One region of the Clostridium gelidum genome, then DNA from elsewhere that is predicted to be linked to it. Evidence: a T-box and tRNA genes for the amino acid it is inferred to sense, from the RefSeq annotation. Region 1 holds a T-box; the other holds one or more tRNA genes.
What was found. The T-box of region 1 lies ahead of leuS (leucine--tRNA ligase). A T-box ahead of a tRNA ligase gene usually reads a tRNA of that ligase, here a tRNA-Leu.
Positions count from the first base shown of each region.

Region 2: it encodes a tRNA-Leu, which carries the amino acid that the T-box ahead of leuS (leucine--tRNA ligase) is inferred to sense. The anticodon was not compared.

Region 1 is NZ_AP024849.1:5,329,011-5,332,498, forward strand. Features, by position in the region: gene psyc5s11_RS24520 (DUF6033 family protein) at 1-375, opposite strand, end outside; T-box leader at 903-1,118, shown strand; gene leuS (leucine--tRNA ligase) at 1,267-3,488, shown strand, end outside.
Region 2 is NZ_AP024849.1:137,462-140,949, forward strand. Features, by position in the region: gene yabP (sporulation protein YabP) at 1-96, shown strand, start outside; gene yabQ (spore cortex biosynthesis protein YabQ) at 103-495, shown strand; gene psyc5s11_RS00605 (FtsB family cell division protein) at 573-866, shown strand; gene psyc5s11_RS00610 (S1 domain-containing RNA-binding protein) at 1,007-1,420, shown strand; tRNA gene psyc5s11_RS00615 (tRNA-Leu) at 1,722-1,810, shown strand; tRNA gene psyc5s11_RS00620 (tRNA-Met) at 1,850-1,925, shown strand; tRNA gene psyc5s11_RS00625 (tRNA-Met) at 2,094-2,169, shown strand; tRNA gene psyc5s11_RS00630 (tRNA-Met) at 2,348-2,423, shown strand; tRNA gene psyc5s11_RS00635 (tRNA-Met) at 2,431-2,507, shown strand; tRNA gene psyc5s11_RS00640 (tRNA-Leu) at 2,513-2,601, shown strand; tRNA gene psyc5s11_RS00645 (tRNA-Met) at 2,632-2,707, shown strand; tRNA gene psyc5s11_RS00650 (tRNA-Met) at 2,715-2,791, shown strand; tRNA gene psyc5s11_RS00655 (tRNA-Leu) at 2,798-2,886, shown strand; tRNA gene psyc5s11_RS00660 (tRNA-Met) at 2,912-2,987, shown strand; tRNA gene psyc5s11_RS00665 (tRNA-Leu) at 3,064-3,152, shown strand.

The DNA of each region.
Region 1 (3,488 bases):
TTCTCTGCCATCTAAAGTATATTTATGTTCATTAATATATTGTGGTATTGATGACATTTGATCTAACAATCTATTTAAATTTTCAGCTGCTTTAGGATAACTAATTGCTTTGTTTATTAATTGAGGAGAAACGTTACAAATTATTTCAGTCCCTTTATTCAAATGTGAATTACTCATATTAAGATTGACATTTGAATATTTATTGGAAATTTTTTTAAAATACTCATCTTTCGAAATTGTTTTATCTGTTGTGCTTGTACTACTAACTGTAGTTTTATCAGCATCACTAACTTTAGTTTTATCATTATTACTTCCAGTTTTATTAGATACTTGTGTATAATGCGAACTATAATTACTATTAATTCCTATTGACATATTATTCACTCCCTCATACATTTTAAATAAATTCCGTCAATTTTATTGTCGTATGTAAATTTTTACACTTAATAGATTTTTATTCATTTTTTCCAATTCAATAGTTTTATCTTATAGATACCCACAACTGAAATTTTACTTATGCTTGGTATTATATTCAACATTTACTATACTTAGGAGCATATCCAAACAGAGAAATCAGAATCATTGTTGTGCAGCAGGCATTTGAAAATAAGCTGCTAAAAGCACTTAATGTAAGGTTGTTCCACTCTAGCTTGTCCAACTGAATAGTTGGAGCAAGCTAGAGTGGGTGCAACCTTACATTTAGTGCTTTCAGCGAAATTTTCATAGTCCTGCGAAACAACAATGTTTCTGATTTCGGCGGTTATACGCATAAGTATGATTTCCACTGTGGGTATCTATATCTACATTTGTTTTTGTAACTTTACTCTACAATGTTACAAAATTAAATTTATCCGTTTCTTGACTTTTTTAGATTTTTTAATATATAATGTTATTAAAATTTTATATTAGTGATGAATAGGAGTATTAATAATAATTATATCTTAAAGAGAGCTGTTGTCTGGTGTAAAACAGTGTTATATTATTATGAACTTGCCTAGGAGCTTACTTGTTAAAAGCAAGTACGGTTAAATCCGTTAAAATATTAAGTGAGAAGAATTAATTTTGTTTTTTCTTCTAATTAAGAGTGGTACCACGGAAATTATGCTTTCGTCTCTTTATTTTTAGAGACGAAGGCTTTTTTTATATAATTAATTATATTTTTCAAACTCTATCAGAGTTTATTTATTAATTGTGCATGTACATAGCCAACAATGTACCATAAAAGGCATGAATACGCATTGATTAAATATTATAGGAGGCTATACAATGGCAAATTACGGAACTAAAATTGATCAAAAATGGCAAAAAATATGGGAAGAAAATAAGACTTACAAATTTGATGACACAAAATCAGATAAGAAGCTTTATACACTTGAAATGTTCTCTTATCCATCAGGTGCTCAATTACATGCTGGTCACTGGTTTAACTATGGTCCAACAGATTCATGGGCAAGACTTAAGAGAATGCAAGGATATAATGTATTTCAACCAATGGGTTTTGATGCTTTTGGCTTACCTGCTGAAAATTATGCAATTAAAACAGGTATACATCCCCATGATTCTACTTTAAAGAATATCGAAACTATGGAAAAGCAACTAAAATCAATGGGTGCTATGTTTAACTGGGAAAGTGAAGTTGTTACTTGCCTTCCTGATTATTATAAATGGACTCAATGGTTATTCTTAAAATTATATGAAAAAGGTTTAGCTTACAGAAAGAAAGCACCTGTAAATTGGTGTCCATCTTGTAATACTGTTTTAGCTAATGAACAAGTTGTAGATGGTGTGTGTGAAAGATGTAGCACTGAAGTTACTAAAAAAGAATTAACTCAATGGTTCTTTAAAATAACTGATTACGCAGATGAATTACTTGATAAATTGGATGACTTAGATTGGCCTGAAAAGACTAAATCTATGCAAAAGCATTGGATTGGTAGATCATATGGCGCTGAAGTTACTTTTAAGGTTAAGGACTCAGATTTAGACTTTAGCGTATTCACTACAAGAGCTGATACTTTAAATGGTGTTACTTACGTTGTATTAGCTCCTGAACATGAATTAGTTGATACACTAACACTTACAGATAATAGAGATGCTGTTGAAGCATATAAGGAAGTTTCTTCTAAGCAATCTGAAATTGAAAGACAATCTCTTTCAAAAGAAAAGAGTGGAGTATTTACTGGTTCTTATGCCATAAATCCTATCAACGGGAAAGTAGTACCTATTTGGATTTCTGATTATGTATTAGCTACCTATGGTACTGGTTGCGTTATGGCAGTTCCTGCTCATGATGAAAGAGATTTTGCTTTTGCAACTAAATTCAATTTACCAATTGAAAGAGTTATAACTAACAAAGATAATACTGATCCAGAACTTCCTTATTGTGAATATGGAGTACTTTTGAATTCAGGAAAATTCGATAATTTAACAACTGAAGAAGGAAAAATTAAGATTATTGAGGAATTAGAAAAAGATAATTCAGGTGCAATGAAGAAAAACTTTAGATTGAGAGACTGGTTAGTTTCAAGACAAAGATATTGGGGCGCTCCAATTCCAATTGTTTATTGTGACAAATGTGGAATAGTTCCAGTACCAGAAAAGGATCTTCCAGTTAAGCTTCCTTATGATGTTGAATTTACTCCAGATGGTAAATCACCACTTAGTAAATCTGAAGATTTTATAAACACTACTTGTCCTCATTGTGGAGGTCCTGCACAAAGAGAAGCTGATACTTTAGATACATTTGTATGTTCATCTTGGTACTACTTAAGATATGCAGATAGCAAAAATGAAGATGCACCTTTTGATACTGAAAAAATCAATAAGATTCTTCCTGTTGATAAATATGTTGGTGGACCTGAACATGCTTGTATGCATTTATTATATGCAAGATTTATAACAAAAGCTCTTCGAGACATGGACTATTTAAACTTTGATGAACCATTCTTAAGCTTAACTCACCAAGGATTAATCCTCGGCCCAGATGGACTTAAAATGAGTAAATCAAAGGGAAATACAATTTCTCCTGATGATTATATTAAAGATTATGGTGCTGACGTATTTAGAATGTACTTAATGTTTGGATTTGGATACACTGAAGGCGGAGCATGGAGTGATGACGGAATCAAATCTGTGGGTAAATTTGTAGACAGAATTGAAAGAACTTTAGAAGCAGCTAGGGACGTCATAAGCACTTGTCATGATGATTCTTCAATAAAAGCTACTACTGATGCTCAAGAAAAAGAATTAAACTTCTGGAGACATACAGCTATTAAAGGTGTTAGCGAAGATGGAGAGAAAATGCAATTTAATACAGCTATTGCAAGACTTATGGAATTTACAAATGCTCTTCATAAATATCTTCAAGAGCCAATTAAAAATTCTGTAGTATTAACAGAAACTATAGTCGATTTCTTAAAATTACTTGCACCATTTGCACCTCACTTTGCAGAGGAACAATGGAACTTACTTGGGAATACTTCAACAAT
Region 2 (3,488 bases), 850 kb from region 1:
GATGTTATAATTGCTGGAAGTATTGCATCTATAGTGTATAATGGAAAGGTATCAAAAAAGAGCAATGAAAGTATAATAAGTAAAATATTCAAGTAGGATAGTATGCCGTTAGAATTAAATATGCAAATTAATCTTGTTATATACAGCCTAGTTGGTGGTTTTATAGCAGGAATTTTATTTGATATATATAGAGGAATAAGAGGTATTAACTCTATAAAAATATTGATAATAATAGAAGACATATTATTTTGTATACTTATTGCCCTAATTGTATTTACTTTTTTGTTATACACTAATTATGCATTCTTAACTCCCTACGTATATGCTTTTATAATTATTGCCATTTTATTATATTTTAGATTTATTAGTAAATATTTTTATGTCAGTGAATTGGTAGTATTTAAAATATTTTGCAAGTCAATCCGAGTATTGTTGAAAAATGTATGGTATCCATTAAAAATAATTGCCTATAAAATCACCGATAGAAGGAAATAAGAAAAAAATTACTTGAATAATAGAAGGATAGTGTTTACAATAGACATAAGAGAATTTGTAAAATAGAGGTTCTATAGATGGAAAAAAAGTTAATATTAAAAAAAGTGATAATTGCGGTATGTATTATTTTCTTTGCTTTTAGCTATATTAGGCAAAGTATAACTATGAATAGAATTAAAAAAGAAATTGATAATAAGCAATTGCAGCTAGATGAAGTTAAGCAAAAAAATGAGAGACTTCAAGATGAAGTTGAGAAAATCAATTCAGACTCATCAGATTATCTTGAGAAATTAGCAAGGGAAAGGCTTGGAATGATTAAGCCTGGAGAAAAAGTTGTTAATGGTGAGGCAATAGACCAAAATTCTAATTAACTTTCATTATATAGAAAAGCTTATAAAACTCTGAATAAAATAATAATTGAATTGATATCTTAAATTAAAGAACGTCTGCATAATAGCATTTGTTCTTATAAATTTATATATTTTTAAATTTAAGGAGGAGTCTTTTAAACATGACCTTAATGGCAGGAAACATAGTAGACGGAACAGTGATAAACATCACAAATTTTGGAGCTTTTATTGAAGTTGAGGGCAAAACTGGATTAGTTCATATTTCAGAAGTTGCAGATTCTTATGTAAAAGATATTAGAGAACATCTTAAAGAACAAGATAAAGTGAAAGTAAAAGTCATCTCAATTGATGATAATGGGAAAATTAGTCTTTCAATAAAACAAGCAAATGTTCAAAAAAAATCAGTTAAACCAGCAGAGATTGACTGGAAGCCTACTGAAAAGAGAAAGCCTAGTAGCAATACAGGGAATTTCGAAGATATTATGTCTAAGTTCTTAAAAGATAGTGAAGAAAGAATGCAAGACGCAAAGAAACACACAGAGTTTAAAGGCAAAGGTGGAAAAAAAGGGCAATAGTATTTTTAGGTCATAATATATATGTCAATATAAAAACTATTTAGTAAATTAAAAATGTAGAATAAATTAATAAATGATATTTTTGTATTGATTTATATTTTATTCTACATTATAAATAATAGATTAACATATTGAAATTTGCATAATAAAGTTTAAATTAATCTAAAAATAAATACATAAAATTTTCTGCATATTGCTATGAATTTTAAGTAAATAAAATTTATAACAATATTTTTGTTGACAGTATAAAAGTTATATATTATAATTAGCTTTGTTGTTGACGATTAGTTAATAATAACATGCCGAAGTGGCGGAACTGGCAGACGCACAGGACTTAAAATCCTGCGGTAGTTAAACACCGTACCGGTTCGATTCCGGTCTTCGGCACCATATATATATTATGTGTATGTATATGATAAAATATAATAACGCGGGGTGGAGCAGTTGGTAGCTCGTCGGGCTCATAACCCGAAGGTCGTAGGTTCAAGTCCTGTCCCCGCAACCAATTAGCTAATTAGGCAAAGCAATTCATATAAGAAGTGTCATAGGTTATAATCCTATTTTCACTAAAAATATATGCGGAGCTTGCTAGCAAATACAAAAGGTTTAAAATTCTGCGGTGATTAAACATCGTATCAATTTATTGTAAGTCTTAGACTTATATATATAATAACGCGGGGTGGAGCAGTTGGTAGCTCGTCGGGCTCATAACCCGAAGGTCGTAGGTTCAAGTCCTGTCCCCGCAACCAATGCTAATTAGGTAACGCAGTTCATATAAGAAGTGTCATAGGTTATAATCCTATTTTCACTAAAAGTATATGCCGAGCTTACTAGCAAGTACAAAAGATTTGAAATTCTACGGTGATTAAACATCGTATCAATTTATTGTAAATCTTAGGCTAATATATATATGATAAAATATAATAACGCGGGGTGGAGCAGTTGGTAGCTCGTCGGGCTCATAACCCGAAGGTCGTAGGTTCAAGTCCTGTCCCCGCAACCATTAATATGGCGGAATAGCTCAGCTGGCTAGAGCACTCGGTTCATACCCGAGGTGTCGTAGGTTCAAGTCCTATTTCCGCTACCATATGTGCCGAAGTGGCGGAACTGGCAGACGCACAGGACTTAAAATCCTGCGGTAGTTAAACACCGTACCGGTTCGATTCCGGTCTTCGGCACCATATATACATGTATGTTATAAAATATAATAACGCGGGGTGGAGCAGTTGGTAGCTCGTCGGGCTCATAACCCGAAGGTCGTAGGTTCAAGTCCTGTCCCCGCAACCATTAATATGGCGGAATAGCTCAGCTGGCTAGAGCACTCGGTTCATACCCGAGGTGTCGTAGGTTCAAGTCCTATTTCCGCTACCAATATGTGCCGAAGTGGCGGAACTGGCAGACGCACAGGACTTAAAATCCTGCGGTAGTTAAACACCGTACCGGTTCGATTCCGGTCTTCGGCACCATAATATATATGATAAAATATAATAACGCGGGGTGGAGCAGTTGGTAGCTCGTCGGGCTCATAACCCGAAGGTCGTAGGTTCAAGTCCTGTCCCCGCAACCATAAAATATTGTATATATAAGAATATTCGAATTTTATCCGAAGTGTCGTAAATTTATAATTCAAATGTAATAAATATGCCGAAGTGGCGGAACTGGCAGACGCACAGGACTTAAAATCCTGCGGTAGTTAAACACCGTACCGGTTCGATTCCGGTCTTCGGCACCAAAAGACTTAAGCAATAGCTTAAGTCTTTTTTTATATTTTAATATTAATGCAACATGTATATTAGGTGGATTTGATTCAAAGTAAAATGAAATTTTCTGCGAATTGTTATAAGTTTATATGGTTTTACTGAACGTACACTTGTAAAGCGACTAATTAGTCTCAAAAGTCATTATACAACTCACATAAGCGCTATATGTGTAACTATAAGGGTAATGTAGTAACAATGATGCACATCTCCTTAATGGGGAAGATTCACCTAGAGAACTATGCGTTTTAATTCTTTATATCTTCTATAAGAAAATAGGAATGATACAACAACTATATATAAGTATATAA